3 regions of the Streptomyces sp. NPDC048419 genome follow, and region 1 is predicted to be linked to each of the others. Evidence: riboswitches for the same ligand, from Rfam matches in the RefSeq annotation. Region 1 holds a riboswitch; each other region holds the start of a gene.
What was found. A riboswitch is a leader RNA that binds a small molecule or an ion and turns the genes downstream of it on or off. The one in region 1 is predicted to bind thiamine pyrophosphate.
Positions count from the first base shown of each region.

Region 2: another riboswitch for thiamine pyrophosphate. It lies ahead of thiO (glycine oxidase ThiO); the one in region 1 lies ahead of thiC (phosphomethylpyrimidine synthase ThiC).
Region 3: another riboswitch for thiamine pyrophosphate. It lies ahead of ACGFYN_RS17950 (thiamine ABC transporter substrate binding subunit); the one in region 1 lies ahead of thiC (phosphomethylpyrimidine synthase ThiC).

Region 1 is NZ_JBICXT010000006.1:152,533-162,891, forward strand. Features, by position in the region: gene ACGFYN_RS15835 (IclR family transcriptional regulator) at 389-1,123, shown strand; gene ACGFYN_RS15840 (SsgA family sporulation/cell division regulator) at 1,221-1,658, shown strand; gene ACGFYN_RS15845 (YibE/F family protein) at 1,761-3,221, opposite strand; TPP riboswitch at 3,292-3,481, shown strand; gene thiC (phosphomethylpyrimidine synthase ThiC) at 3,474-5,288, shown strand; gene ACGFYN_RS15855 (ANTAR domain-containing protein) at 5,487-6,245, shown strand; gene ACGFYN_RS15860 (GAF and ANTAR domain-containing protein) at 6,316-7,014, shown strand; gene ACGFYN_RS15865 (hypothetical protein) at 7,197-8,063, opposite strand; gene ACGFYN_RS15870 (metallophosphoesterase) at 8,258-9,334, opposite strand; gene ACGFYN_RS15875 (LacI family DNA-binding transcriptional regulator) at 9,536-10,359, opposite strand, start outside.
Region 2 is NZ_JBICXT010000019.1:134,026-144,384, reverse strand. Features, by position in the region: gene pknB (Stk1 family PASTA domain-containing Ser/Thr kinase) at 1-449, opposite strand, end outside; gene ACGFYN_RS33235 (thiazole synthase) at 568-1,362, opposite strand; gene thiS (sulfur carrier protein ThiS) at 1,366-1,566, opposite strand; gene thiO (glycine oxidase ThiO) at 1,563-2,717, opposite strand; TPP riboswitch at 2,715-2,826, opposite strand; gene ACGFYN_RS33220 (hypothetical protein) at 2,880-3,221, shown strand; gene ACGFYN_RS33215 (NAD(P)/FAD-dependent oxidoreductase) at 3,267-4,508, shown strand; gene ACGFYN_RS33210 (Rv2175c family DNA-binding protein) at 4,574-4,939, shown strand; gene thiE (thiamine phosphate synthase) at 5,080-5,736, shown strand; gene metF (methylenetetrahydrofolate reductase [NAD(P)H]) at 5,835-6,758, shown strand; gene ACGFYN_RS33195 (hypothetical protein) at 6,815-7,756, shown strand; gene ACGFYN_RS33190 (phytoene desaturase family protein) at 7,793-9,274, opposite strand; gene ACGFYN_RS33185 (TetR/AcrR family transcriptional regulator) at 9,769-10,359, opposite strand, start outside.
Region 3 is NZ_JBICXT010000007.1:219,950-230,308, forward strand. Features, by position in the region: gene ACGFYN_RS17910 (murein hydrolase activator EnvC family protein) at 1-335, opposite strand, end outside; gene rpsB (30S ribosomal protein S2) at 606-1,586, shown strand; gene tsf (translation elongation factor Ts) at 1,768-2,604, shown strand; gene pyrH (UMP kinase) at 2,791-3,549, shown strand; gene frr (ribosome recycling factor) at 3,694-4,251, shown strand; gene ACGFYN_RS17935 (phosphatidate cytidylyltransferase) at 4,251-5,387, shown strand; gene ACGFYN_RS17940 (hypothetical protein) at 5,477-6,334, opposite strand; gene rlmN (23S rRNA (adenine(2503)-C(2))-methyltransferase RlmN) at 6,555-7,661, shown strand; TPP riboswitch at 7,697-7,804, shown strand; gene ACGFYN_RS17950 (thiamine ABC transporter substrate binding subunit) at 7,892-8,968, shown strand; gene ACGFYN_RS17955 (ABC transporter permease) at 9,013-10,359, shown strand, end outside.

The sequences.
Region 1 (10,359 bases):
TTCCGGACAGGCCGTCTCAAGACGGCGACTGGCCATTAGAGTCCGGAAATCGACGCGGGGAAGACCCCGCGAGCGGCGTACCTTCCCACCCGTGTTCCCCGGCACGGGCTGCCCCCTCGCGCTACGGGAGACATCCTTGGTCACGGTAGACACCGCAGTCACGGACCCCCACGCACCTCCGGCTCCACCCCCGCGACACCGCATCAGGCCCCCCGAACAACCGGGGCCCTCGACGCAGGAACGCACCACGGCAGCGGCTGCCCGGTCGCGTCCGGCGGCATCACCGCCGCCGTCGCGTTCGGCATCACCGACACCGACGGGCTCGACGGCGCCCCCCGCGGAGCCGTCCGCGGACGCCTCTTCCGCCCCGTCGCAGTCCGCGACCCTCATCGGATCGGTCCAGCGCGCCATGCGCCTGCTGGAGTGCGTCGCCGGGCACGAGAACGGGGCTCCCGCCAAACAGCTGGCCCGCGAGACGGGCCTGGCGCTGCCGACGGCGTACCACCTGCTGCGCACTCTGGTCCACGAGGGCTATCTGTGCCGGGACAAGGGCTTGTTCTTCCTCGGTGACGCGGCCGTACGGCTCAGCAGCGGCGCAGCCCAGCAGAAACGTCGCAGCACGATCGTCGACGCGCTCGCCCGCTGGCGGGATGCGATCGGTGTGCCCGTGTACTACGCGGTGTACCAGGAGGGCGAGATCGAGGTGATGTGCGTCTCCGACACCCCGGGCAATCCGGCGGTCGAGGAGTGGGCCGACTTCCGTGAGACCGCGCACGCGCATGCGATCGGGCAGTGCCTGCTCGCCCAGCTGGACGAGACCGCCCGCCGTGATCACCTCGACCGCTACCCCGTGCAGTCCCTCACTCCGTACACGGTGCGTGACAACCATGCGCTGCTGAGACGACTCGAACGGGCGAGTCGGCTGGAACCGGTGACGGAGCGACAGGAATACGCGCTGGGGACGGTCTGCGCGGCGATCCCGATCACGGCGGGCACCGCGGCCGCCACGATGGCCATCTCCTTGCCTGCTCATCAGGCTGATCGGCTGGTGTCCGCGATCGAGCAACTGCAGCGCGAGATCGGGCAGCTGCTGGGGTCACTGGCGCTCTCTATCAGTATCTGAAAACTCACTCCTTGTGATCTGCTGTGTACGTTCAGCAAGATGCCACCAGAGTCCGGGGCGATTCCCGGCCGTTCGGCTTCACAAGACGGGGTAGGCGATGCGCGAGTCCGTACAGGCAGAGGTCATGATGAGCTTTCTCGTGTCCGAGGAGCTTTCGTTCCGCATCCCGGTGGAACTGCGGTACGAGACCTCTGATCCGTATGCCGTACGGCTGACCTTCCACTTGCCCGGTGATGCTCCGGTGACCTGGGCGTTCGGCCGTGAACTGCTCATCGACGGGGTGGGCCGGCCGTGCGGGGAGGGGGATGTGCGGGTCTCACCCGCCGAACCGGACTCGCTGACAGAGGTCCTGATCCGGCTTCAGGTGGGCTGTGACCAGGCGCTGTTCCGCTCTTCCACGGTGCCGCTCATCGCCTTCCTCGACCGCACCGACAAGCTGGTGCCGCTCGGCCAGGAGGGCTCCCTCGCGGACTTCGACGCCCATCTCGACGAGGCGCTGGACCGGATTCTGGCGGAGGAGCAGAGCGCCGGCTGACAGGTTGGTGCCGCGGAGTGGCTGTAACGCTTCTGCGTGCAGCGGAGGGTTGCAGGAACGCTTCTTCGCAGGGGATGCGGGCAAGACGCGGCAGCCATCGGCTCAGCGCTTACGGCGCCGGCCTCTCCCCGATCGCGCCGGAACCGGCGCTGCTGCGCCCGGCACCCTCCCCGCGGCCGGCTCGGCCCCCGGACGGTCGGCCGCGACCACCAGGGCCGCGAGCAGCGTCGTGACCGGGACCGAGGCGACCAGGCCGATCGAACCCACCAGCGTGCGTACGATCTCCTCCGCCACCAGCTCGCTGTTGGCGACCGTCCCCACGCCGCTCTGCGCGATGGAGAAGAGCAGCAGCAACGGCAGTGCGGCGCCCGCGTAGGCGAGGACGAGGGTGTTGACGACGGACGCGATGTGGTCCCTGCCGATGCGGATACCGGCCCGGTACAGCCCTCGCCAGCCCATCGACGGGTTCGCCTCGTGCAGCTCCCACACCGCTGAGGTCTGGGTGACCGTCACGTCGTCGAGGACGCCGAGCGAGCCGATGATGACGCCCGCGAGCAGCAGACCGCTCATGTCGATCGACGGATACAGGCCGTGGATCAGGCCGGTGCTGTCGTCGGTGTTGCCGGTCAGCGCGGCCCAGCCGATGAACTCGGAGCCGAGCAGGCCGATCAGCACGAGCGAGAGCAGCGTGCCGAGCACCGCCACGGACGTACGGGCGGACAGGCCGTGGCACATGTAGAGGGCGAGCAGCATGATGGCGCTCGACCCGATCACCGCCACGAGCAGCGGGTCCGAGCCCTGGAGGATCGCGGGCAGGATGAAGAAGGTCAGCACCATGAAGCTGACGGCCAGCGCGACCAGCGCCATGACACCGCGCAGGCGGCCCACCACCACGACGGCGAGCGCGAAGATGCCCGCGAGCAGCGCCATGGGGAGCCGGCGGTTCACATCGGTGACCGAGTACTGCAGGTCCTTCGGCGCGGAAGGCTCGTAGGCGGCCACCACCTTCTCGCCCTCGTGCAACTGGCGTGACTGGTCCGGTTGCACGATCTCGGTGAACGTACGGCCCTTGTCCTTGCCGGTGTCGACGCGGATCGTCGCCTTCTTGCAAGTGCCCTTCTCCGGCTGCTGTGCGGAGGAGCCCGCGGCGCCGGAGGTGTCGCCGGCCGCGGCCTGGCCGGAGGCGTTCACCGACTTGCAGCTCACGTTCACGACCTTGGCGACCGTCGCCTGCTGGGTTTGCCGGTCGAAGCCCACGCCGCTGCGCTGGTGCCCCGGGGCACCGCCGGGCCACAGCACCACGAGCCCGACCACCACGGCCGCGGTGAACGGGATGAGGACTGCCGCGATGACCTTGCGCAGGTGCTTGGAGACGGGCGCCGCCGGACCGTGGTTGTGCGAATGACCGTGGCCGCCGCCGTGACCGTGCCCGGCACCGGAGCCATGGCCGGGCTCAACCCGGGGCTCGTGCCCAGCACCGGGACCGTGTCCCTGGCCGCTGTCGGAGCCGTGCCCATGGGGCGGCTCCGGGGGTGGATAGGGGTGCTGGCGTGTCGTGGTCACCGCCCGATCATTGCAAGAACGCCGGGGCCCCCTGTTCAGCTCGCCGGAATTGACGCTAGCGTGGAGGCACCTTTGCACACGCGGGAGCTCGGAGCACCGGGCTGAGAGGGCGCTGACCTCCGTCCCTGCGATGTTTCACGTGGAACATCACCGAACTTGGGTGATGTTCCCCACGAGACGTCGACAGACGGATATCGCTGCGTCGACCGCCGAACCTGTTACCGGGTAATGCCGGCGTAGGGAGTAGGTCTCATGACCAACAAGGACGCACGCACGCCTGCCTCCAACCAGGACGAACCGCTCATTCAGGGCGAACAGTCCGGTGAACAGTCCTCGGAGGCCGGGAAGTTTATCGGCTGGCACAAGGCGTATGTCGAGGGCTCGCGCCCCGATCTGCGGGTGCCGGTCCGTCAGGTGCACCTCACCAACGGGCAGTCGGTCACGCTGTACGACACCTCCGGCCCGTACACCGATCCGCTCACACAAACCGATGTCCGCAGGGGGCTCGCCCCGCTGCGGGAGAACTGGATCGTCGCCCGCGGCGACACCGAGGAGTACGCGGGCCGCCCCGTCCGCCCCGAGGACGACGGCATCAAGCACACCTCGCCGCGGGGCGGGCTGCGCAACCTCGACGCGGTCTTCCCCGGACGTCCACGCCAGCCGCGGCGCGGACGCGACGGGACGGCGGTCACCCAGCTCGCATACGCGCGCCAGGGCGAGATCACGCCCGAGATGGAGTTCGTGGCGCTCCGGGAGAAGGTGGCGCCCGAGGTGGTCCGCGACGAGATCGCGGCGGGCCGCGCGGTACTGCCGGCCAACGTCAACCACCCGGAGGTCGAGCCGATGATCATCGGCAAGCGTTTCCTGGTGAAGGTCAACGCCAACATCGGCAACTCCGCGGTGACGTCCTCCATCGAGGAGGAGGTCGAGAAGATGACCTGGGCGACCCGCTGGGGCGCCGACACGGTCATGGACCTGTCCACCGGCCGCAACATCCACACGACCCGTGAATGGGTGCTGCGCAACTCCCCCGTGCCCATCGGCACCGTGCCGCTCTATCAGGCCCTGGAGAAGGTCGACGGCAGGGCCGAGGAGCTCACCTGGGAGATCTACAAGGACACCGTCGTCGAGCAGGCCGAGCAGGGCGTGGACTACATGACGGTCCATGCGGGCGTCCGCCTGCCGTACGTCCCGCTCACCGCGAACCGCAAGACCGGCATCGTCTCGCGCGGCGGCTCGATCATGGCCGCGTGGTGCCTCGCGCACCACAAGGAGTCGTTCCTGTACGAGAACTTCGAGGAGCTATGCGAGATCCTCGCCGCCTACGACGTCACGTACTCGCTGGGAGACGGCCTCCGGCCGGGTTCTATCGCTGACGCCAACGACGAGGCGCAGTTCGCCGAGTTGCGCACGCTCGGGGAACTCAACACGATCGCCAAGCGTTTCAACGTACAGACCATGATCGAGGGCCCGGGACACGTCCCGATGCACAAGATCAAGGAGAACATCGACCTTCAGCAGGAGATCTGCGATGAAGCTCCGTTCTATACGCTCGGCCCGCTGACCACGGACGTCGCGCCGGCGTACGACCACATCACCTCCGGTATCGGTGCCGCGATGATCGCCTGGTGGGGCACGGCCATGCTTTGCTACGTCACGCCCAAGGAGCACCTGGGGCTGCCCAACCGTGACGACGTCAAGACCGGCGTCATCACCTACAAGATCGCCGCTCACGCGGCCGATCTCGCCAAGGGGCACCCCGGCGCCCAGGACTGGGACGACGCGCTCTCCGACGCCCGCTTCGAGTTCCGGTGGGAGGACCAGTTCAACCTCGCCCTGGACCCGGACACGGCACGGGAGTTCCACGACGAGACCCTCCCGGCCGAGCCGGCCAAGACCGCCCACTTCTGCTCGATGTGCGGGCCGAAGTTCTGCTCGATGAAGATCTCCCAGGACATCCGCCGTGAGCACGGCGGGAACCGGAGCGAGATCGAGGCGGGCATGGCGGAGAAGTCGAAGGAGTTCGCGGCCGCCGGGAACAGGGTGTATCTGCCGATCGCCGACTGACGGCGGAGCCCGAAAGCGCGCCGGAGCCTTGAGCCAGGCTCCGGCGCCCGCCCGCAGTCGTGTTCACCCTGCCGGTGCCGCGAATGCGGCGGTTCTGTTCCCGGCCTGGTGTGACGGCGGGACAATGACACCGAGCCCACGCCTCCCGGGCCGGATCGTCAGCCGGCGGTCCTGGGCAGGGGGTGGAGGAGGAGCGCGATGGTGCGGTGGGAGCGGGAGGAACGACTCGCGCGAGCCTTCCTGGAGTTGGCCGACACCCTGGTGGAGGGTTTCTACCTGGTCGATTTCCTGCATGTGCTGACCGAGCACATGCTCGCGCTGCTGGACGTGTCGGCCACCGGGGTGGTCATGGTCGACGCCCAGGGACGACTGGTGGACGTGACCGCATCCACCCACACCGCACACCAACTGGAGGAGGCCCAGGTCGAGTTCGACGAGGGCCCGTCCAGGGACTGCTGCCGGCAGCAGGAACAGGTCGGTCCGGTGGACCTGACCCGGTCGGACACCGCCGTGCGCTGGCCGCGCTTCACCAAGGCGGCCCGCACGGCCGGATATGCCGCCGTGGCCGCCATCCCGCTGCGCCTGCGCGAGGAGGTCATCGGCGCGGTGAACGTCTTCCACGGGAGTCCCGCCGGCCTGCACCCGGCGAGCCTGCGTCTGGGACAGGCCCTGGCGGATGCCGCGACCATCGGCATCCTGCACCAACGCCTGGCCCAGGACCAGGCCGAACGGGTCGGCCAACTGCAGACCGCGCTCAACAGCCGGATCATCATCGAACAGGCCAAAGGCGCCCTCGGGGCCAGCCTGAACATCCCGCCCGATGCGGCCTTCCAGCGCCTGCGCGCCCACGCCCGCGACAACCGGACGTCACTGACCCGCCTGTGCCAACTCGTCGTCGAGGGCGGCGTATCCGCAGGGACGTTCGCCGCATCCCAGGACCGGCCGCACCGCTCGTGACGCTGGTTTCATGTCGCCCTGCGGCCCGCGCCACGGGCGCCCCACCGCACTCAGTCAAGGAGTACCCGCGGTGCCCGCAGATGCCCCCGACATCCCCGGCCTCCTGGCCGCGGCCACTCAGGCCGGCCATGGTCTGACCGCACTCGAGCCCGGTCCCTGCGCGGTCGCACTCGGCCTCGACAGCCTCACCATCTGCCTGCTCGACCACTCCGGCCTCGAACTGGTCTGGTACGACCCGGCGGACAAGGCAGGAGTGGCCTTCGAAGACCTGCAGTACACCCTCGGCGAGGGCCCCACCGTGGACGCCGCCCGCACCGGTGAGCCCGTACTCGTCCCCGATCTGTACACCGTGCCCGAGCACCGATGGCCTGCCCTACTGGCCGCCACGCACCAGAAGTCCCCGCACGCCGCGCACGCCGTCCCCCTGAATCTGGGTGCGGCCCGGCTGGGCGTCCTCACCGGACACCGCAGCACCGCCGGCTCGCTGACCCGCTCTCAGATGAGCCACTTCCTCGCGCTCGCCGAAGGCGCCACAACGATCCTCACCACGCCCCACGGCATCGACGACTTGAGCAGCAACGACCCGCTGCCGCTGCACCGGGCCCTCATCCACCAGGCGACCGGCGCCCTGACCGTTCTGCTCGGCATCCCCCTCGACCAGGCCCTCGCCCGCCTGCGCGCCTATGCCTTCACCCACAACCTGCCCCTCCTGGACGTCGCACACGACGTCGTTCACCACCGGGCCGATCTGAACAGCCCACCCGGCTGACCATGCGGGCGGAGGTCGGGATGGGCACGGCGGAGAAGCCGAAGGAGTTCGCGGCCGCGGGGAGCAGGGTGGGTCTGCCGGTCGCGGACTGACGAACTCGGTTCGGCGAAAGGGGCGTTCGGCTTGCGCTCCCCCGGCCGGCCCCGAGGGGCCGCGCCGTGGCGGAGGGCGCAAGCCCGCGGTCACTCCGGCTGGTGTTCCGGGCCTCCGAACTCCGGGCTGGTGTAGTCCGGGCTGGAGAAGCTCGGGCGCGGGCCGGTGGCGCCGTCGTCCGGGCTGCTGAAGCCGGGGCGGCCGTAGCCCAGATTCGGCATACGGCTGGTGGGCGTCCGCGGTGTGGTGCTGTGCAGTGCCGCGGCGGCGCCCGGGTCGACGAGTGCCTCCCTGAGGAACGGCATGATGCCGCGCTCCAGAAGTGCCTCGCGCCAGGCCTCCCTGGCCAGCGCCACGTCCCCGCGTAGTTCACCGTACGGACCGGTCTCGAGCGACGGCCTGTTGCGCAGAGCGGTGAGCAGCAGGCCCACGGCGGCCACCAGGATCGCGGCCGCGGTCAGGGCACCGAACACCCAGCCGGCCGTGATCATGGTCTTGCCGAAGACCTGGCCGGGGTCGAGCGACTTGATGACATAGCCGACGAGCAGGAAGATCACCGCTGCTGTTCCGGCAAGGACGGGCGTGAGGACGGCGGCGACGGCGACGGCGCCCGCGCCGGCCGTCTCGGCTGCCTCGCCGAGGGTGGTGGCGAGCCCCATCGCCGCCCCGCCCGGCTCCGAGGAGCCGGCTTCGCGGGTGGATGACGGGGTGGACGGCGCCGGCTGGCGCAGTTCCTCGCGGACCTTCACGTAGTGCTGGTACTCGGTCGCCGCGGCCGCCGTTATGAGTGCGGAGGCGTTGAGCGCCATGGTGCGCAGCTGTTCGGCGTTGAGCCGCTGTCCGACAGCGGCCAGTTCCGGGCGATTTGGGGCGGAGCGCAGCGCCTCGTCGAGGACCCGCTCGTACTCCTGGCGGTCCTCGCTCAGCAGGTGCTGCGGAACGCTGTTCATGTGCATCCCCCGATGCTCCGTAGGGCTTGGGGCTCGCATGCCAACGAGCCGTCGGGCAGAAACGGAGGGGAGCCTGCTACGGATAAGCCGATGGTAGAGCGGTCACGGCAGGTGGTGACAGGGGGTTTCCAGAAATTGGGCTCTGGCCTGCACCGTTCGTTGCGATTCCTCCCGCCGGGGGTCGCCTGCCCTGCGAACGTTCAGATATCCAGAGGAAGTTGTTGCACCAGTAGCTTTCCGGCCATGGTCACTCCGCCGTCCATCGCGATGGCCAGCCCGTCGGCGTAGACGTGCGGTCCCTCGACCACGGGCCCCGCGCTGTCGTCGCCCTCCTCGGACCCGACCTCGCCCAGCAGGTACGGGATGGGGCTGTGGCCGTGAACGATTCGCGTGCCGCCGTACGTATCCAGCAGGGAACGGACGGCGTCTGCACCACCTTCGTCGCGGAAGGAGAACCGCTTGGTGAGCTTGCGGAACAGATCCCAGCACTCGTCGGCGTCGTTGCGGGTGAGCGTCTCGCGGACGGTGTCGTTGACCGCCTCGATCGAGTCGCCGTAGTCGAGATAGGCCGTGGTGTCCGAGTGGACGAGCAGATAGCCGTCGACCGACTCCATGGCGTCGAGGCGGGCCATCCACTGCAGATGGTGGTCCTGGAGGCGGTCCATGTCGGTCTTCTGGCCGCCGTTGAGCAGCCAGGCGGCCTGGAAAGTGGCCGTACCCGCACCGGAGTTGACGGGGGTGTCGCCGAACCGCTTGGCGCCGAGCAGCAGCAGCTCGTGGTTGCCCATGAGTGCCTTGCAGTAGCCGCCGGCCGCGGCCGCCTCCGCCGACAGACGCATCACGAGCTCGATGACGCCGATGCCGTCGGGACCGCGGTCGGTGAAGTCGCCGAGGAACCACAGCCGGGACGTGCCGGCGCACCACTGGCCCGCGGCGTCGACGAGGCCCTGCTCCCGGAGCGCGGCGAGCAGCTCGTCCAGATAGCCGTGCACGTCGCCGACGACGTAGAGCGGGCCGCTGCCGTCCGTGTCCTGCGGGACGGCCAGGGGGGCGGGGGCGACGGGCACCTGGAGCGTGTCGCCGCGGTTGATGACGGGCAGGTCGCGCTCGGTCGGCGTGTACCCCTCCCCGAGCGCGGCCTCCTCGGGCGGGACGACATCACCGGGATGGGTGTTCTGGCCGTACGGACCGGTCTCGTGGACATACGCCGGTACCCGGAAGTCGCGCAACGTCGCCGTCCGTTCCGCTTCGGGTCCCTGACCGGCCCCCTGAGTCATCAGACCCCTCCACCATCGCGCCGCACCTGCACCGCATCGGACTGCCTGGTCGCAGCGGCCCGCGGTGTCGTGCGCCCATCATAGGAATGCCGATCGCGCCATGTGATGACCCAGGGGTGGTGAATCGGAGTAAGAGTCCAGTTCACCGCGGCTTTCGCCCCGATTGGGCAGGGCTTGGACCGCAGGCTGACGGCGTCCGCCCTACTCCTCCTCGGGCGACCGCGGCGCACTGACCGTCGTCCGCGGCGGGCGCCGCTGTGACGAGGTACGCACGATCAGCTCCGTCGGTATCACCTGCTCGACCGGTTGGTCCGAATCGACCCCCTCGATCGCGTCGATGAGGAGCTGCACCACGGCCGTGCCGATACGCCGCGGCTTCAGCGAGAGCGTGGTGATCGGCGGCTCGGTGTTGGCGTACACGGTGGACTCGCTGCAGCAGACCAGAAGCAGGTCTTCCGGTACGCGCAGGCCGTAGCGGCGGGCGGCGGCGAGCAGGTCGGTGCCGTTCGGGTCGAACAGGCCGTAGACCGCGTCGGGGCGGTCGGGCCGGGCCAGCAGCCGGTCGGCGGCGACCGCGCCCGCGCAGGGGTCGTGGGCCGGATAGGACTCGTACACCGGGTCCTGGCCGACGCGTTCGCACCAGCGCAGGTACGCCGTGGTCGACAGATGGGTGTACGTGTCCGTCGTCGTCCCCGTCAGCAGGCCGATGCGGCGGGCGCCGGCGTCGGCCAGGTGGTCGAGGATGCCCATGACGGCGGCTTCGTGGTCGTTGTCGACCCACGCCGTGACCGGGAGCGAGCCGGCCGGGCGGCCGTCGGAGACGACCGGCAGACCCTGGCGGACCAGCTCGCTGACGACCGGGTCCTGGTCGGAGGGGTCGATGACGACCGTGCCGTCCAGCGCTACGTTCGACCACACGTCGTGGCGCGAGGTCGCGGGCAGGATGACCAGCGCGTAGCCCCGGGCGAGGGCGGCCGAGGTGGCGGCGCGCGCCATCTCGGCGAAGTAGGCGAACTCGGTGAAGG
Region 2 (10,359 bases), on a different contig from region 1:
CCTATCAGCACGTTCTCCGGCTTCATGTCCCGGTGCACGAAACCGGCCCGGTGCGCGGCACCGAGGGCGGCGAGGACCGGCTCCAGGATGTCCAGGGCGGCGCGCGGCTGCAGCGCCCCGCGCTCGCGCAGCACGTCGCGCAGGGTGCACCCGGCGACGTACTCCATGGCGAGATAGACGTACGACCCGTCGGTGCCCTGGTCGAAGACCTGCACCACGTTCGGGTGGGCCAGCCGGGCGACCGACTTCGCCTCCCGGATGAAGCGCTCGACGAAGGTGCCGTCGGCGGCGAGCGTCGGGTGCATCACCTTCAGCGCGAGCACGCGGTCCAGGCGGGTGTCCAGGGCCCGGTAGACCGTGGCCATGCCGCCGACCGCGATCCGCGCGTCCACGCGATAGCGCCCGTCGAGCACCTGCCCGACCAGAGGGTCCTGAAGGGTCGTATCCACGCAGGTGAGTGTACGAGCCGTGACCGACAGGACCGTCCCTTCCTGCCGGATCGGGGCGTGACTGCAGCCGACCTGTGACGGACCTCGCACCGGTTCTCGAGGGCCGTCGAACGCGCGTTCAGAACGCGGGACGCTCGGGATCCAGGTGCGCGCGCCCCTCCCGCGGCGAGGACGCCTCGGCGAAATGACGGCGCGGAATGCGGCCCGCCCGGTGCGCGAGCCTGCCCGCCTCCACGGCGTGTTTCATGGCCTCCGCCATCAGCTGCGGCTCCCGCGCCCGCGTCACCGCGGAGGCGAGCATCACACCCGCGCACCCCAGCTCCATCGCGAGCGCCGCGTCCGAGGCCGTACCGGCGCCCGCGTCCAGGATCACCGGCACGCGCGCGTGCTCGGTGATGAGCTGGAAGTTGTGCGGGTTGCGGATGCCGAGACCGGAGCCGATGGGCGAGCCGAGCGGCATGATCGCCGCGCAGCCGGTGTCCTCCAGCTTCCGGGCGAGGACGGGGTCGTCGTTGGTGTACGGCAGCACCGTGAAGCCGTCGTCGACCAGGGTCTCGGCGGCGTCGAGCAGCTCGATCGGGTCGGGCAGAAGGGTGCGCTCGTCGGCGATCACCTCAAGTTTGATCAGTTCGGTGCCGAGTGCCTCGCGCGCCAGGCGAGCGGTCAGCACCGCCTCCCCGGCGGTGAAGCAGCCCGCCGTGTTCGGCAGCACCTGGATGCCGAGCCGGTCCAGGACGGACAGCACCGAGCCGTGCACCGAGGGGTCCACGCGCCGCATCGCGACCGTCGTCAGCTCTGTGCCGGACGCCACCAGCGCCCGCTCCAGCACGTCGAGGCTGGGGGCACCGCCGGTGCCCATGATCAGGCGGGACGTGAAGGCCGTACCGCCGATGACGAAGGGATCGTCGGCCATGGGTCAGCCTCCTTGGACGGCGGTGAGGACCTCGACGCGGTCCCCCTCGGAGAGGGAGGTCGACGGCCACTGGGCGCGCGGGACGACGGTTTCGTTGAGGGCGGCGGCGACTCCGGAGGGGGCCGGGGCCAGCGTCCGCACGACGGTGTCGAGAGCGGTGCCGGAGGCGAACTGCCGGGGCTCTCCGTTGACGGAGATGTTCATGCGGGCTGCTCCACGCGCGCGAAGCGCCTCGGGGTGAACGGGCGGGCCTCGTCCGGGAGTTCGCCGGTGGCCAGGACATGCGCCATGGCGTCGCCGGTGACCGGCGTGAGCAGCACGCCGTTGCGGTGGTGCCCGGTGGCCAGCAGCAGCCCGGGCAGCTGTGTCGGGCCGAGCAGGGGCGCGTTGTCGGGGGAGCCCGGGCGCAGTCCCGCGCGCGTCTCCGTCAGCGGCAGCTCGGTGATGCCGGGGACCAGCTCGTGCGCGTCGCGCAGCAGCTCGTACACCCCGCCCGCGGTGACCGTCGTGTCCCAGCCGAGCTCCTCGGTGGTCGCGCCGATCACCAGCTCGCCGTTCTCACGCGGCACCAGGTAGACCTGGCTGCCGCGCACCACGGCGCGCACGGTACGGCTCAGGAAGGGCGCGAACCGCTGCGGCACGGTCAGCCGCAGCACCTGCCCCTTCACCGGCCGCACGGGCGGCAGCACGTCGTCCGGGACACCCGGGAGCCGCCCGCTGAGGCTGCCCGCGGCGAGCACCACCTGGCCCGCGCCCAGCTCGGTGCCGTCGGCCGTGGTGACACCGGAGGCCCGGTCCCCCGCGACGTGGAAGCGCTCCGCCCACTGGCGGTGGAAGACCACGCCCGCCCGCTCGCACGCGGCGACCAGCGCGCGTGCCAGCCGCCGCGGGTCGATCTGGTGGTCGCCGTCGACCCGCAGCCCGCCGCGCACGCCGGGTGCGAGCATCGGCTCCAGGCGCCGGCAGTCGCGGCCCGACAGCCACTCCGAGTCCAGGCCCGACTCCCGTTGCAGGGCGTGCAGTTCGCGCAGGTGGGCGCGGTCGTCGGCGTCCAGCGCGACGGCGAGCGTGCCGCACCGGCGGTAGCCGAGGTCGTGGCCGGTGAGGTCGGTGAGCTCGGCCGCGAACTCCGGATAGCGGCGGGCCGAGGCCAGGTTCAGGCCGAGCAGGGTCTGCTCGCCGTAGTGCAGCTCCGTGACCGCGGCGAGCATCCCGGCGGCCACCTGCGCGGCCCCGCCACCCGGTTCGGGGTCCACGACGGCCGTGGCGAACCCGCGCTGCGCGGCGCGCCAGGCCGTGACCAGGCCGATGATTCCGCCCCCGATGACGAGGACGTCTGACGTACGTGACGGCATGGGCGTCCAGCCCCTCCCTTCGCCGGCATGACCCGGATCAGGTTCGTACGGTCGGAGGCCGCCAGCCTCCCTCTCAGCCCGGTGCGTCCGGGCTCCCGCGAGTGCTTGTACGTTGGCCACCCTAGCCCGACCCCCCGCGCCTCTGTAAGGGAGCCTCCTGCCATGCCCCGCTCGCTGGACGGCCTCGTCCTCGCCCCCGTCGCCGACCAGGCCCCAGGTCAGGTGGGTACTCGGACGCGGTTCACGTACCACGAGAAGGACGGCGGGATCTGGGCCGAGTACGCGGGTGGCGACGTCGTACGCGGTCATCTGGTGGGTACCCGGGCCGGTGACCGGCTGGACTTCCGGTACGTCCAGCTCAAGCGGGACGGCACGACGTCCTCGGGGCACTGCGTGTCCACGGTGGTGGAGCTGCCGGACGGGCGCGTGCGGCTGGAGGAGAGCTGGGAGTGGGAGTCGCAGACAGGCAGCGGCACCAGCGTTGTGGAGCAGGTCACTGAGTGAGCACGACTGCTGACTGACAATTTGTCAGTTGGCTAGGGTGATCAGGTGAGCGAGCAGACGCAGGAGACGGGCGGGCCGCCCCCGCGGCGCGTGGTCGTGGTGGGCGCGGGCATGGCCGGTGTGCAGTGCGCGGTGGCCCTGCGCGAACAGGGCTTCACCGGCCGCGTGACGCTGATCGGCGCCGAGCCCCACCAGCCCTACGACCGGCCCCCGCTGTCCAAGGCCGTCCTGCTCGGCAAGTCCGAGGGCTCCGCCTTCGACGTCGACTTCGAGGCGCTCGGCATCGAACTCCGGCTCGGGTGCGAGGTGCTGGGCCTGCGCCCCGGCGAGCACGAACTGGACACCGAGGCCGGGCCCGTCCCCTACGACGTCCTGGTGCTCGCCACCGGTGCCGAACCGATCCGCCTGCCGGGCGCCGAGGGCGTCCCCGGCGTGCATCTGCTGCGCACCCTGGACGACGCCGAGCGGCTGCGGCCCGTGCTCGCCCGGCAGCACGACATCGTGGTGGTCGGCGCGGGCTGGATCGGCGCCGAGTTCGCCACGGCCGCGCGCGAGGCGGGCTGCGCCGTGACGGTCGTCGAGGCGGCCGACCGGCCGCTCGCGGGCGCGCTGCCGGCCGAGGTGGCCGCGCCGATGGCCGCCTGGTACGCCGACGCCGGCGTCGAACTGCGCACGCACGCGCGCGTGGAGCGCGTCGAGCCGGGCGCGGTCGTCCTCGACGACGGATCACGGCTGCCCGCGGGCGCCGTAGTGGTCGGCATCGGCGCACGCCCCGCCACGGCCTGGCTGACCGGCTCCGGCATAGAGCTCGGAACGCACCACGAGGTCGTCGCCGACGCCCATCTGCGCACCTCGGCGCCGGACGTCTACGCCGTCGGCGACTGCGCCTCCTTCCCCTCGGGGCGGTACGGCGAGCGCCTGCTGGTCCACCACTGGGACAACGCCCTCCAGGGGCCGCGCACGGTGGCCGAGAACATCGTCGGCGGGGCCACCGGTGCGCCACCGGCCGTCTACGACCCCGTTCCGTACTTCTGGTCGGAGCAGTTCGGCCGTTTCGTCCAGTACGCCGGCCACCACGCCTGTGCCGACACGACCCTGTGGCGCGGCGACCCGTCCGGGCCCGCGTGGTCCGTCTGCTGGCTGCGCGAGGGCCGCCTGGTCGGCCTGCTCGCGGTCGGCCGGCCCAGGGACCTGGCGCAGGGCAGGCGGCTGATCGAGGCCGGCACCCCGATGGACGCCGAGCGCATCGGGGATCCGGCAAGGCCCCTGAAGGCCGCCACGACGTGACGCGGAACCCCAGGTCGGGCCAGTCCGGCTTCCGACTGTCAGTGCGGGATGGCAGGCTTGATTCCGTGACCGAGATTGACGCAAACATCGATGCTCTCGTCCCCGCCTGGCTCACCCTCCCCGACATCGCAGAGATGCTCGATGTCGAGGTGACGCGAGTGCGGCAGCTGGTCAAGGAGGGCCAGCTCATCGCCGTACGCCGTGGTGAGAACCGAGCACTGCACGTCCCCGCCGCCTTCATCGACGGGGACAAGGTCGTCAAGGGCCTGGCCGGCACCCTGACGCTCCTGCGCGACGACGGCTTCACCGACGAGGAGATGCTCGAGTGGCTCTTCACTCCCGACGAGAGCCTGCCGGGCACCCCCGCCCAGGCCCTCAGTGAGAATCGAGGCACGGAGGTGAAGCGCCGCGCCCAGGCGCTCGCCGTCTGAGCCGAACTCGCTGATCCGAACACCGTCCGGCGTACGGGCCGGGGCCCGCGTGAGCCACGACCGTGGTTCACTGCGGCCCGCGGACCGAAGCTTCGCGCGGGCCCGCGGCCCGTACGCCACCGACAACGGGGGACACCCACATGCCCGGCACCGCAGCCACCGCACGCGCCCGCCTCGCCGACGCCCGCGTCTACCTCTGCACGGACGCGCGCAGGCGCCAGGGGGATCTGCCGGAGTTCCTGGACGCCGTCCTGGCGGGCGGCGTCGACATCGTGCAGCTGCGCGACAAGGGCATGGAGGCGGGCGAGGAGCTGGAGCACCTCGCGGTCTTCGCGGACGCCTGCGCCCGCCACGGCAGGCTGCTCGCGGTCAACGACCGCGCGGACGTCGCGCACGCAGCCGGCGCCGATGTCCTCCACCTCGGCCAGGGCGACCTCCCGGTCCCCGCGGCCCGCGCGATCCTCGGCGACGACGTCCTGGTCGGCCGTTCGACACACGCGGAGTCCGAGGCCGCCGCGGCCGCCGTCCAGGAGGGCGTCGACTACTTCTGCACCGGACCCTGCTGGCCGACCCCGACCAAGCCGGGCCGCCACGCCCCAGGACTCGACCTGGTCCGGTACACCGCCTCCCTCGGCACCGACCGCCCCTGGTTCGCCATCGGCGGCATCGACCTCACCAACCTCGACCAGGTGCTCGACGCCGGAGCCCGCCGGGTCGTGGTCGTCCGCGCGATCACCGAAGCGGAGGACCCGGGCGCCGCGGCGGCGGAGTTCGCCAAGAGGCTGCGGCAGGCGTGATCGCGCCGGCTGTCCGAGGCGTGGACAGCAGGTCGACAATTCGGGTAAAAATCCCGCGTTCGGTTGGGGGACCGCCGCCCCCTGGTTAACCTGCGAGTATGGCCCTCGGAACCGCATCCACAAGGACTGATCGCGCACGCACCGTGCGGGACATGCTCGCCACGGGCAAGACGACGTACTCCTTCGAGTTCTCGGCGCCCAAGACGCCCGAGGGTGAGCGGAACCTGTGGAGCGCGCTGCGCAGGGTCGAGGCCGTGGCTCCCGACTTCGTCTCCGTGACCTACGGCGCCGGCGGCTCGACCCGCGCCGGCACGGTCAAGGAGACCGAGCAGATCGTCGCCGACACCACGCTGACCCCGGTCGCCCACCTCACCGCGGTCAACCACTCCATCGCCGAGCTGCGCAACATCATCGGCCAGTACGCCGACGCCGGGATCCGCAACATGCTCGCCGTGCGCGGCGACCCGCCCGGCGACCCCATGGGGGACTGGGTGCAGCACCCGAAGGGCCTCGTCTACGCCGCGGACCTCGTCCAGCTCATCAAGGAGTCCGGCGACTTCTGCGTGGGCGTCGCGGCCTTCCCGGAGATGCATCCGCGCTCCGACGACTGGGACACCGACGTCACCCACTTCGTGAACAAGTGCCGGGCCGGCGCCGACTACGCCATCACGCAGATGTTCTTCCAGCCGGAGTCCTATCTGCGGCTGCGCGACCGTGTCACCGCGGCCGGCTGCGAGACCCCCGTCATCCCCGAAGTGATGCCGGTGACCAGTGTGAGGATGCTGGAACGGCTGCCACAGCTCAGCAACGCCCACATCCCGTCCGTCCTGAAAGAGCGGATCCTCACAGCAAAAGACGATCCGGCCGCTGTACGCTCCATTGGCATTGAATACGCCACGGAGTTCTGCGCACGGCTGCTGGCCGAGGGAGTGCCAGGACTGCACTTCATCACGCTCAACAACTCCACGGCGACGCTGGAAATCTACGAGAACCTGGGCCTGCACCACCCACCGCAGGCCTAGACCGGCCGCACCGGAGTACGACACACTGCGTAGCGGCGACTGGGAGAGGGGCGTACATGGGCTGGACGGTCCTCTACATCGCGTTCGGAATCGTCGCGCTGTGGCTGCTCGGCGAGGTGCTGCTGCAGTACAAGGCACGGCTGCGCTGGCGGCTGCTCGCGTTCGCGGGCTTCCTGGGTGTCGTCATCGGGGTGCTGATCCCCTCGGTGATCGTCATCGGTCTGGGCGCGGCCGCGTTCGCCGTCGGCCAGACCTACGTCACCCTCTCCTTCCGCCGCGGCTTCTCCGCGGGCTGGGCGGTCAAGCGCCCCGAGGGTGAGGACGGCAGCAAGCGGCGGCGCGGCAGGGCGGAGCACCAGGACCCGACTCTGGAGGTCTCCGACCTCGAGCCGGGCGACGGCGGATACGAGGAGCGGGACGCGTACACCCGCGAGAACGTCGCCTTCAACGACGACTACGACCGCGACGACGTCTTCACGCCCGCCCATCAGGCCCAGCCCACGGCCGCCGAGAGCACCGCGGTGTACGAGCCGCAGCCCATGCCCGACGACACCGGTTCGTACGGCATATACGACAACGCCGCGTACGCCGGCGCGGGCCAGGCCCAGGACCAGTACGCGGCGACCGCCCAGGGCGCCGACCAGGCCTACGCCTACGACTACTCGGGCTACGACCAGCAGCAGCAGTACGGCTACGACACCGGCGCTCAGCAGCAGTACGCCGCCTACTCCGACCCGTACATCGGCACGCAGACCTACGGCGGCTACGACGCCACCTACGGGCAGCAGTACGGCCAGCAGGGCTACGGCCAGGACCAGCAGCAGTACGGCACCGGCGGATACGGCGGCGAGACCCCGTCCGGCGGGGTGTGGGTCCCGCAGCAGCGCACCGACGAGACCTACGGCGGCGAGCTCCCGCCGGAGCAGCCCTACCCCTACCAGGGCGACGGCCAGGGCCAGCCGCAGGGGAACGGGTTCGACGAGCAGTACCGCTTCTGAGCGCCCGTCGCCTCCGCATCCCTCAGCGGACGGCGCTCACTGAGAACCCCTGAACTCCGGTCCCTCCACGATGAGTCCGGCCACCAGCGCGCCGGACATGCCCGCGTGGGGGAGGCCGCCGCCGGGGTGCGACCAGCCGCCGACCCGGTAGAGCCCCGGCAGGCGGGTGGTGTTGGCCGGGTGCAGGAAGCGCCCGTGTCCGGCGGCCAGCGATGGCGCGGACACTCCGCCGAGGCCGGCGCCCGCCTCCACCTCGCGCCAGAGGATCCGCTCCCGCAGCCCCGGTATCGCGGTCTCCGCCGCGGCTACGAGTGCGTCGGCGAGGGCCTCGTGCCGTGCGGGCAGGTGCCGGCCGTCGCCGGACGGGACCACCGCGGACAGGACCACCGACTCGTGCTCCCCGTCCGGCCGCAGCGCCGGGTCGTCCGGCCGCAGCACGGTCACCGTGGGCCGGACGGGCTCGGGCGAGGGAGACTCGAGAGAGTCCAACTCGGCCGTGCGGTCCGGGGCGTGGACGACCGTGCGATGCACCGCAGCGGCCTCCCGCGGGCCGCGCAGCGCCAGCAGCACGGTGAACCGTCCGGGGCGGGGACCGGTGTCGGGCCGTACGTCACCTTCGTCGTCGAGCCGGTGCTGCGTCAGCTCCCGCAGCTGTACGGGATGCACATCGGCGACCACGTGGTCGGCCTCCGCCACAGAACCGTCCGCCAACTCCACACCCGCCGCCCGGCCGTCCTTCTCCAGCACGCCCGTCACCTCTGCGCCGAAGCGGAACTCGACCCTGCGGGCCAGGCACCGCTCGTACACCGCGCGCGCCAACTCCCTTGTGCCGCCGCGGACATACCAGGTTCCGAAGGCGTGCTCCATGTACGCCAGCACGGCGGCGCTCGCCGGAGCGGTGCGCGGATCCAGGCCGTACGCGAGGGCGTGGCTCTCCAGGAGCGCGGCGAGCCGGGGGTCGCGCAGCTCCCAGGCGCCGATCTCGGCGAGCGTGGCCGCCCGGCGGGTGCGCAGCAGCCGCTTGTGCGGGACCGACGGGTACGGCTCGCGGTCCGCCAGCACCGGCCAGTCGGGCCACAGCGGCTCCTCCAGCAGCGGGCGGCGGGTGCGGTCCCAGGCCTCGCGGGCCCGCACCAGGAAGTCGCCCCAGCGGCCGCCGGCGCCGGACCCGAGCGCCTGGTCCAGCGCGGCGACGACGCCCGCGCGCGAGGCGTTGGGCAGTGCCGCCTCGGTGCCGTCCGCGAACACGTGCCGTGAGGACGGGTCGACCTGGACCAGCTCGACGCACGCCTCCAGCGGCTCCTTGCCGGTCTTGACGAACAGATCGCGCCAGACGGCGGGCAGGGTCAGCAGTCCGGGACCGGCGTCGAAGCCGAAGCCGTCCCGCTCGAAGCGGCGCACCTCCCCGCCGTACGTCTCCGCACGCTCGTACACCGTCACCCGGTGGCCCGCGACGGCCAGCCGGGCGGCGGCCGCCATCGCGCCCGTCCCGGCGCCGATCACCGCAATCCGTCCCATGCCTGCGACTTTATCGACCGCCACCGACAGTCACTGAGGGCGCGGTCCGCCTCAGCAGAACCGCCGGGAGAGTACGGACGCGGGCGCGCTGGTAACCAGTCGGCAACGGAGCGTCCTGGGGGTGAGTGCGCAGTGCTGAGTATCCGTACCTAGTGACGGAGATGAGTAGCCGCGCGGATGGGCTGCGACCTGCGCGAACGAGACAGTGGTGACACGGAAAAGGGGCTTGGCTCCGGCACCGGCGACACGGGGCGCCGGAACGGAGCCGCCCTCGATCCGCTCCTTCCGCCGGCCGCGCGTCGGCGGGAGCGAGGCACGGGGGAACCCGGGGGAACGACCGAAATCGGGGGCCCAGCGGGGGGAAGTGAAAACGGGGGAGCACGAGAAGGCGCCGGTTCGAGGTGGCCCGCGGGGGACGCGGCCACAACGGACCGGCGCTTTCGTGTCCGTACGTGCGTCGGCCTACTGGCGTGATCGGCGGCGCGGTGGCGTGCTCACCGGCGGCCGGGCCCGCTCACGCGCCCCTGGAGCAGCCGGGACAGCGCCGCGTGCACGTCGTCCAGGGAGCGCTCCGGCTGGAAGGACTGCCAGTCCAGTGCGGCCACCAGCACCATGCCGACCAGTGCCGACGCGGTCAGCGGCACGTCGATCTCGTCGCTGAACTCGCCGTTCGCCACGCCCTCGCGCAGTACGTCCTCGACGACCGAGACCGCCTGCTGCCTGACCACCATCAGCGTGGACTGCCAGGCCCGGTTGGTGCGCCACATCTCCGCCACGTAGAGCTGCGTGAAGGCGGGGTAGCGGTCGATGAAGACGAGACCGGCGCGGATCATCGCGTCCAGGGCGTCCACCTTGCTCCCGCCGTCCCTGGCCGTCTTCTCGGCCGCCTCCCGTAGGGACGCGGCGAGGAGTCCGACGCCGTGCCGCAGCAGCTCCTCGAAGAGGACGGACTTGCTCGCGAAGTTGTAGTAGACCGTGCCCTTCGCCACCCCGGCCCGCTCCGCGATCTCGTCCACCGTGGTGGCGGAGAAGCCCTGCTCGGCGATGAGCGTGACGGCCGCCTCGTAGAGCTTCTGCCGGGTGGC
Region 3 (10,359 bases), on a different contig from region 1:
AGCTCCACGGAGACCACGCCCCGGCCCGCCACCCGGCCGGCGAAGGAGATGCGGCCGGGTGCCACCGCTCGTACCGGGGTGCCGGGCGGGGCCGCGAGGTCGACGCCCCGGTGGCCGCGGCCGTAGAGAGTCGCCGGGGGTTCCCAGCCCCGCAGGACCGCGGGGTGGGTTCCCACGGGCCAGGCGCGGCCGAGGGCCGGCGTGGGCGGGGTCCGGGGTGGGACGGGAGGCGGGGAGCCCGCCCAGGCCCACGGGGTCAGCACGGCCAGGGCCAAGGCCAGGGCCAGGGCCGGCGGTAACGCCCATGACAGCCGCACACTTCGGTTCGCTCGCATGCCGCAACCGTCCCGCACTCCCGGCGATCATGGCCGGGACCTGTGGACCACCGCGCGGTTGTGGACAGCGGCGTCACCCGCTGCCTCGCCGGTCCCGTACACTTCTTCTGGCGATCCGGGTCACCGGGTCGACTTCGCACGCCCCGACACCAGGTGGTCACAAGCCGGTGTCAGCGCTCCTCGGTCCTTCGTGGCACGGCGCATGCGGGCGTCAGGCGCGGGAGCCGTCCGGTCCCCGCGGCACAACCGAGAAAATCAAGGAGAACGGCCATGGCCGTCGTCACGATGCGGGAGCTGCTGGAAAGCGGCGTCCACTTCGGTCACCAGACCCGTCGTTGGAACCCGAAGATGAAGCGCTTCATCTTCACGGAGCGCAACGGCATCTACATCATCGACCTGCTCCAGTCGCTGTCGTACATCGACCGCGCCTACGAGTTCGTCAAGGAGACCGTCGCCCACGGCGGCACGGTCATGTTCGTCGGCACGAAGAAGCAGGCGCAGGAGGCCATCGCCGAGCAGGCCACCCGCGTCGGCATGCCCTTCGTCAACCAGCGCTGGCTGGGCGGCATGCTCACCAACTTCTCCACCGTCTACAAGCGTCTGCAGCGCCTCAAGGAGCTCGAGCAGATCGACTTCGAGGACGTCGCCGCGTCCGGTCTGACCAAGAAGGAGCTTCTCGTGCTCTCGCGCGAGAAGGCCAAGCTGGAGAAGACCCTCGGCGGTATCCGCGAGATGTCCAAGGTTCCCAGCGCCGTCTGGATCGTGGACACCAAGAAGGAGCACATCGCGGTCGGTGAGGCCCGGAAGCTCAACATCCCGGTCGTCGCCATCCTCGACACCAACTGTGACCCCGACGAGGTCGACTACAAGATCCCGGGCAACGACGACGCGATCCGCTCCGTCACCCTGCTCACCCGTGTGATCGCGGACGCGGTCGCCGAGGGCCTCATCTCCCGCTCCGGTGTCGCCACCGAGGGCAAGGGCGAGAAGGCCGCGGGCGAGCCGCTCGCCGAGTGGGAGCGCGACCTGCTCGAGGGCGAGAAGAAGGCCGACGAGGCCGAGAAGCCGGCCGAGGCCGCTGCTGAGGCTCCCACCGCTGAGGCCCCCGCGGCTGAGGCCGAGTCTCCGGCTGCCGAGGCCCCCGCCGCCGAGGCCGCCGCTGCGGCCGAGGCCCCCGCCGCTGAGGCCGAGGCTCCCGCCGCTGAGGCTCCGGCCGCCGAGGCTCCCGCTGCGGACGCCGAGCAGGCCTGACCGTCAGCGTCCTGAAGTTGACGGCGGGAGCGGTGCTGCAGCCAATAGCGCCTCCGGCGCGGTGACAGCCGCTCCCGCCGTTCACCCGTAGGTCGGCGGAGTGTCAGCGGCCCCGACCACATGGGGCTGTAGACCCCGTAGATCTTCGATCTTCCAGACTTCGAGAAAGATTCAAAGACTCATGGCGAACTACACCGCCGCCGACGTCAAGAAGCTTCGTGAGCTCACCGGCGCCGGCATGATGGACTGCAAGAAGGCGCTGGACGAGGCCGAGGGCAACGTCGACAAGGCCGTCGAGGCGCTCCGGATCAAGGGCCAGAAGGGCGTCGCCAAGCGCGAGGGCCGCTCGGCCGAGAACGGCGCCGTCGTCTCCATCATCGCCGACGACAACTCCTCCGGCGTCCTCGTCGAGCTGAAGTGCGAGACGGACTTCGTCGCCAAGGGCGAGAAGTTCCAGGCCGTCGCCACCGCGATCGCCGAGCACGTCGCCAAGACCTCCCCGGCCGACCTCGAGGCGCTGCTCGCCTCCGAGATCGAGGCCGGCAAGACCGTCCAGGCGTTCGTGGACGAGGCCAATGCCAACCTGGGCGAGAAGATCGTCCTGGACCGCTTCGCGCAGTACGCCGACGGTTTCGTCCTCGCGTACATGCACCGCACGATGCCCGACCTGCCCCCGCAGATCGGTGTCCTGGTCGAGCTCGACAAGCCCAACGCCGAGGTCGCCAAGGGCGTCGCGCAGCACATCGCCGCCTTCTCGCCGAAGTACCTCTCCAAGGAGGACGTGCCGGCCGACGTCGTCGAGTCCGAGCGCCGCGTCGCCGAGGAGACCACCCGCGCCGAGGGCAAGCCCGAGGCCGCCCTGCCGAAGATCGTCGAGGGTCGCCTCAACGGCTTCTTCAAGGACGCCACGCTGCTCGGTCAGCCGTACGCGCTCGACAACAAGAAGTCGGTCCAGAAGGTTCTGGACGAGGCCGGTGTCACCCTGAAGCGCTTCACGCGTATCAAGGTCGGCATCTGAGTCCGTGCCGCGAGCGGCGTCCCGGCCCGATAGGGTCGGGAGCAGTCGTCCGGTACGCCGTCACGCGAGCGTGACGGGCGACAGCAGATCTGACGAGGAGGCCATTGCCGCGCATGGGTTGCGAACGACACCCCACCGGCAGTGGCCTTCTTCGTATGTGCACCACATGAAAGAGGCGGGATCTCGATGACCACCAAGGCCCAGAAGAGCGACGACGGCAAAGTACCCGGTCGGTTTCTGCTGAAGCTGTCCGGTGAGGCATTCTCCGGCGGCGGGGGCCTGGGTGTGGACCCCGACGTGGTGCACAAGATGGCCCGTGAGATCGCGTCCGTCGTGCGGGACGGCGCGCAGATCGCCGTGGTCATCGGCGGCGGCAACTTCTTCCGCGGCGCCGAGCTCCAGCAGCGCGGCATGGACCGGGCCCGCTCCGACTACATGGGCATGCTCGGCACCGTGATGAACTGCCTCGCCCTGCAGGACTTCCTGGAGCGGGAAGGCATCCAGTCCCGGGTGCAGACCGCCATCACCATGGGCCAGGTCGCCGAGCCCTACATCCCGCTGCGTGCCGTCCGGCACCTGGAGAAGGGCCGTGTGGTCATCTTCGGCGCCGGGATGGGCATGCCGTACTTCTCCACCGACACCACTGCCGCCCAGCGCGCCCTGGAGATCGACGCCGAGGCGCTGCTGATGGGCAAGAACGGCGTGGACGGGGTCTACGACTCCGACCCCAAGCGCAACCCGGACGCGGTCAAGTTCGACTCCCTCGGCTACGGCGAGGTGATCACCCGCGACCTCAAGGTCGCAGACGCCACGGCCATCACGCTCTGCCGCGACAACAAGCTCCCGATCCTCGTCTTCGAGCTTCTGACGGAGGGCAATATCGCGCGCGCCGTCAAGGGTGAGAAGATCGGCACGCTTGTGGGTGACCGCGGCAGCCGGGACTGACCGGCAACACCTACGGACCCTGACCGGGGGATGGACAATGTCCTGCCGGTCGGGAACCGTGCAGGAAGAAGACGCGACGCAGCCGGCCGCCGCCCCACCAAGGAACCGCAGCCGGGCCTTACTCAAGACACGCAGGAGCAAGTGGTGATCGAAGAGACCCTCCTCGAGGCCGAGGAGAAGATGGAGAAGGCCGTCGTGGTCGCCAAGGAGGACTTCGCCGCGATCCGCACCGGTCGTGCGCACCCGGCGATGTTCAACAAGATCGTGGCCGACTACTACGGCGCGCCGACGCCGATCAACCAGCTGGCTTCGTTCTCCGTGCCGGAGCCGCGCATGGCGGTCGTCACCCCGTTCGACAAGTCGGCCCTGCGCAACATCGAGCAGGCCATCCGCGACTCCGACCTCGGCGTCAACCCGAGCAACGACGGCAACATCATCCGTGTGGTGTTCCCGGAGCTGACCGAGGAGCGCCGCCGCGACTACATCAAGGTCGCCAAGGGCAAGGCCGAGGACGCGCGCGTGTCCATCCGCTCCGTCCGCCGCAAGGCCAAGGACGCGATCGACAAGATGATCAAGGACGGCGACACCGGCGAGGACGAGGGCCGCCGCGCGGAGAAGGAACTCGACGACACCACGCACAAGTACGTGGCGCAGGTCGACGAGCTCCTGAAGCACAAGGAAGCGGAGCTGCTCGAGGTCTGATGAACGACTCTTCCTGGGGAGCGCCGCCGCACACCGGTTCACCGGCCGGGTACTGGGGGCCGTCCGACCAGGGGCCTGTCCAGGGGGCTGCCCCGGCGGGTCCCGCGTACGATGCGCCTGAGGCGCAGCAGACTCGCCCCATGCCCATCGTGCCCGAGGGACCCGCGTACGGCGGTGACCAGGATGACGACCGGGGGGCCGCCCGGCTGAGCGGCCCCTTGTTCCGCGACGAGACGCCGCAGGCGCCGCCCTACGGGGTGGTGCAGCAGAATCCGGAGCCCATGCCCGACGCCCCGCAGCCGGCGCCCCCGCCGCAGAAGAAGAGCGCGGGGCGCGACCTGGGCGCGGCCATAGGCGTCGGCGTCGGACTCGGCGTGGTGATCATCGCGTCGCTGTTCGTCGTCAAGGCCGTCTTCGTCGGGGTCGTCGCCGTCGCCGTCGTGGTGGGCCTGTGGGAGCTGACCAGCCGGCTCGAGGAGCGCAAGGGCATCAAGGCGCCGCTGGTCCCGCTGGCGCTCGGCGGCGCCGCGATGGTGGTCGCCGGGTACGTCCGGGGCGCCGAGGGCGCCTGGGTCGCGATGGCGCTCACGGCACTGGCCGTACTCGTCTGGCGCATGACGGAGCCGCCCGAGGGCTACCTCAAGGACGTCACGGCGGGCGTCTTCGCGGCGTTCTACGTGCCTTTCCTGGCCACGTTCGTGGCGCTCATGCTGGCCGCCGAGGACGGACCCTGGCGGGTGCTGACCTTCCTGCTGCTGACGGTGGTCAGCGACACGGGCGCGTACGCCGTCGGCTGGCGCTTCGGCAAGCACAAGCTGGCCCCGCGCATCAGCCCCGGCAAGACCCGCGAGGGGCTGCTCGGCGCGGTCAGCTTCGCGATGGTGGCGGGCGCGCTGTGCATGCAGTTCCTGATCGACGACGGCGCCTGGTGGCAGGGCCTGCTCCTGGGCCTCGCGGTCGCCGCCAGCGCCACGCTGGGCGACCTCGGCGAGTCGATGATCAAGCGGGACCTGGGCATCAAGGACATGGGCACGCTGCTGCCCGGCCACGGCGGCATCATGGACCGCCTGGACTCGCTGCTGCCGACGGCACCCGTGGTCTGGCTGCTGCTGGTCCTCTTCGTCGGATCCGGCTGACGGTACGGGACGTCCCACCCGGTCGACGGCGTTGCGCCGTCGGCCTGGTGGGACGACTTCGTTGCAGGGCCGCCCCGCCCTTCCGGCGGTCAGCGGGCGTCCTCGGGCTCATGGTGGGAGGGCTGTTTGCGTACCGTGCGCCAACGCGACCGTGTCTGCTCGACGATGCTGTCCCACTGGCGGCTGACCTCGTCCTGGGACGGGCGCCGGCCCTGACGGATCCGGATGAGTTCGTCCCGTACCTCCCGCCCCAGTGCCGCTGACGCCACGAGAACGACCATGGCGCCGAAGAGGGTCGAGGCCATCCCGAAGACCGCACCGGCGGCGCCGTAGCGCGAGGCGTAGGAATTGAACAGACGCGGGAGATACACCGTCGCGACCACCGAATAGGCCGCGGTCAGGACGGCTGCGGAGATCCCGAAGGGGAGCAGGACCGGCCAGGCGAGCCGCCTCGCGGAGAGGATCCAGCCGCTCCAGGTGAGGAAGGCGGCGGACACCGGTACCTCGCACACCGCGGCCAGCAGTCCCAGGCGCCCGCCGCCCAGCGTGACGTAGATCCAGCCGATCACCGCCGAATAGAAACTGAGCGTGCAGATCCACCACAGGCCGTTGCGTGTGTTGCGCACGCTGAGCGGCTTCAGCTCCCAGGTCTGCTCGAACAGGCGCTGCATGGCCCGGGAGAAGCTCAGCACCGAGATCGCCAGGAACGCCATCCCGAAGACGCCGACGCCGGCGCTCGCGGACTCTGCGGAGAACACCGTTCTGACGGCCTCGGCGCCGCCGCGGGTGAGGCCGTAGCGGTTGATGATCCGGTCGGCGGCCTCCTCGCCGAAGAGCGCGCCACCCAGCACCGCGAGCGGGAGCAACGCGGTCAGCGCACCGGAGGCCAAGGCCATCGAGCGGTCGAAGCCCGCGATCTTCTGGAACCGGTTGATCACCCGCAGCACGAAGTCAGGACGCAGCCAGAATGTCAGCGTTCTGATGAGGCGCTCACGGTTGATTCCCGGCGTCCTGTCCTCCGCTGATTCGAGGTGATTTGTGGTGGACGGAGCATAAGGGACGCCCACCCGCGGAGCGAGGGACGACACAGGAATGGTGCGGGAGAGGCCTTCCGGCACGCCCACCGTCACCAGGTCACACGAGTTGATCTGCGACACTGGAAGGGTTATGCCTGCACCCGGAGAACTTACTTTCGTCGCCCCCCGCGGAGCCAAGAAGCCACCGCGGCACCTTGCCGATCTCACGCCTGCCGAGCGCAAGGAGGCGGTGGCCGAGGTCGGGGAGAAGCCGTTTCGTGCCAAGCAGCTCTCGCAGCACTACTTCGCGCGGTACGCGCACGACCCGGCGGAGTGGACCGACATCCCCGCCGGCTCGCGCGGCAGGCTGCAGGAGGCGCTGCTGCCGGACCTGATGTCGGTCGTACGGCATCTGTCGACCGACCAGGGCACCACCCGCAAGACGCTGTGGCGGCTGTTCGACGGGACGCTCGTCGAGTCCGTGCTGATGCGGTACCCGGACCGGGTCACCATGTGCATCAGCTCGCAGGCCGGCTGCGGGATGAACTGTCCCTTCTGCGCCACCGGGCAGGCGGGGCTGGACCGGAATCTGTCCGCCGCGGAGATCGTCCATCAGATCGTGGACGGGATGCGGGCGCTCCGGGACGGGGAGGTGCCCGGCGGACCCGCCCGGCTCTCCAACATCGTCTTCATGGGGATGGGCGAGCCCCTCGCCAACTACAAGCGCGTCATCACGGCCATCCGTGCGCTCACCGACCCCGCCCCCGACGGGCTCGGGCTCTCGCAGCGAGGCATCACCGTCTCGACCGTGGGGCTCGTGCCGGCCATCCACCGCTTCGCCGACGAGGGCCTGAAGTGCCGGCTCGCGATCTCGCTGCACGCCCCGGACGACGAGCTGCGCGACACCCTCGTCCCCGTGAACACGCGGTGGAAGGTGCGCGAGGTCCTCGACGCCGGGTTCGAGTACGTCGAGAGGAGCGGGCGCCGGCTCAGCATCGAGTACGCGCTCATCCGCGACATCAACGACCAGGCCTGGCGCGGCGACCGGCTCGGGCGGCTGCTCAGGGGCAAGCCCGTGCACGTCAACCTGATCCCGCTCAACCCGACGCCCGGGTCGAAGTGGACCGCCTCCCGGCCCGAGGACGAGAAGGCCTTCGTGGAGGCCATCGCCGCACACGGTGTACCGGTGACTGTCCGGGACACCCGTGGGCAGGAGATCGACGGGGCCTGCGGTCAGCTCGCGGCCACCGAGCGGTAACCTGAGCCGGTACGAACACCCGTACATACATCTGCATATTCCGACAGGGGAGCGCCACAGCGCTGAGAGTGCGGCAACCGGGCCGCAGACCCTCTGAACCTTGCCCAGGTCATTCTGGGTAGGAAGTTCGGTGATCACTCAAGCTGTTGCGCCCTGCCCGGGAGCCGTCGGCCATGTCCGCCGGTCCCGGGCGGGGCCGCGTCTCTTCCTGGTCAGCCAGGAGGAATTCGGTGAACAACAGGAAGCTCGCGGCCCTGGTCGTCGGGCTGGGACTCGTCACGCTGTCCGCGTGCGGATCCTCGTCCGGCAGCGACGGGTCCGGCGACTCCAAGTCCGTCACTCTCGTCAGCCACGACTCGTGGGCCGTCTCGAAGAGCGTCCTCGCCGACTTCGAGAAGCAGTCCGGCTACAAGGTCCACGTCCTCAAGGACGGCGACGCCGGTCAGGCCGTCAACAAGGCCATCCTCACCAAGGACAACCCGCAGGGCGACGTCTTCTTCGGTGTCGACAACACCCTCCTGTCGCGGGCGCTCGGCAACGGCCTCTTCCAGTCGTACGAGGCCAAGGGCTCCGACACGATCCTGCCGGAGTACCGGGTCGACCAGGCCAAGCACCGGGTCACGCCCATCGACTCCGGCGACATCTGCGTCAACTACGACAAGGCGTACTTCAGCAAGCACGAGCTGACGCCGCCGCAGTCGTTCGACGACCTGGTCAAGCCCGAGTACAAGAACCTCCTCGTCACCGAGAACGCCGCCACCTCCTCGCCCGGCCTCGGCTTCCTGCTCGGCACGGCCGCCAAGTACGGCGACGCCGGCTGGCAGGGCTACTGGAAGAAGCTCAAGGCCAACGGTGTGAAGGTCGTCGACGGCTGGGAGCAGGCCTACAACCAGGAGTTCTCCGGCTCCGCAGGCGGCAAGAAGGCCAAGGGCGACCGGCCGCTCGTCGTCTCCTACGCCTCCTCGCCGCCCGCCGAGGTCATCTACGCCGACCCGAAGCCGAAGACGGCGCCGACCGGGACGTCGTACGGCACCTGCTTCCGGCAGATCGAGTACGCGGGACTGCTCAGCAACGCCAAGAACACCAAGGGCGGCAAGGCGCTCCTCGACTTCCTGGTCACCAAGGAGTTCCAGGACGACATGCCGCTGAACATGTTCGTCTACCCGGTGCGGGAGGCCGCTCAGGTTCCGCCCGAGTTCCAGAAGTTCGGGCAGCCGGCCAAGGACCCGGAGAAGATGGCGCCCGGCGAGATCGCCGAGAACCGTGACCAGTGGGTCAAGTCGTGGACGTCACTCGTACTGAAGTAGCCGTCCGCGGCCGTCGCGCGGGGAGCGCGGCGCGGCTCGGCCTCATGGCCGTGCCCGTCGCGTTCTTCGCGCTGTTCTTCGCCTGGCCCGTGGCCGCGATCGTGGCACGCGGGCTCAAGGTGGACGGGGCCTGGCAGTTCGGCCGGATCGCGGACGTCGTCACGCAGTCCGACATCCGGCACGTCCTGTGGTTCACCACCTGGCAGGCGCTCGCCTCCACCGCGCTCACGCTGCTCATCGCGCTCCCCGGCGCATACGTCTTCGCGCGCTTCGACTTTCCCGGCAAACAGGTGCTGCGGGCCGTCGTCACCGTGCCGTTCGTGCTGCCGACGGTCGTCGTCGGCACCGCGTTCCTGGCGCTGGTCGGACGCGGCGGGCTCCTGGACGAGCTGTGGGGCGTACGGCTGGACACCACCGTGTGGGCCATCCTGCTCGCGCACGTCTTCTTCAACTACGCCGTCGTCGTACGGACGGTGGGCGGTCTGTGGGGCCAGCTGGACCCTCGGCAGGAGGAGGCCGCGCGGATGCTGGGCGCCTCGCCGCTGAAGGCATGGCGCAAGGTGACGCTGCCCGCGCTCGCGCCCGCCGTCGCCGCGGCCGCGCTCATGGTCTTCCTCTTCACCTTCACCTCATTCGGCGTGGTGCAGATCCTGGGCGGGCCGACGTTCTCCACCCTCGAGGTGGAGATCTACCGGCAGACGTCCGAGATCTTCGACCTCTCCACGGCCGCGGTGCTCACCATCGTCCAGTTCGCGGCGGTGGGCGCGATCCTCGCGGTGCACGCCTGGACCGTACGGCGGCGGGAGACGGCCCTGCGGCTGGTCGACGCGTCCGTGACCGCGCGGCGGCCGCGCGGGGCGCGGGAGTGGGGGCTGCTCGCAGGGGTGCTCGCCACGGTCGCCGTGCTGCTCGTGCTGCCGCTGGCCGTGCTGGTGCAACGGTCGTTGGACGCCCCGGACTTCGGCTACTACCGGTCGCTGACCCACGAGGACGGCGGCACCTTCCTCGTCCCGCCGATCGAGTCGATCGGCAACTCCCTCCAGTACGCGGCCGCCGCCACCGCCATCGCCGTGCTGATCGGCGCTCTCGCCGCCGCGGCCCTCGCCCGCCGGGACGCGGGCCGGCTGGTGCGCGGCTTCGACGCGCTGCTGATGCTGCCGCTGGGCGTGTCCGCGGTGACGGTCGGCTTCGGCTTCCTGATCGCCCTCGACCAGCCCCCGCTCGACCTGCGCTCCTCCTGGATCCTGGTGCCGCTCGCGCAGGCGCTGGTGGGCGTCCCCTTCGTCGTACGGACCATGCTGCCGGTGCTGAGGGCCGTGGACGCGCGTCTGCGGGAGGCGGCGGCCGTGCTCGGCGCGTCGCCGTGGCGGGTGTGGCGGGAGGTCGATCTG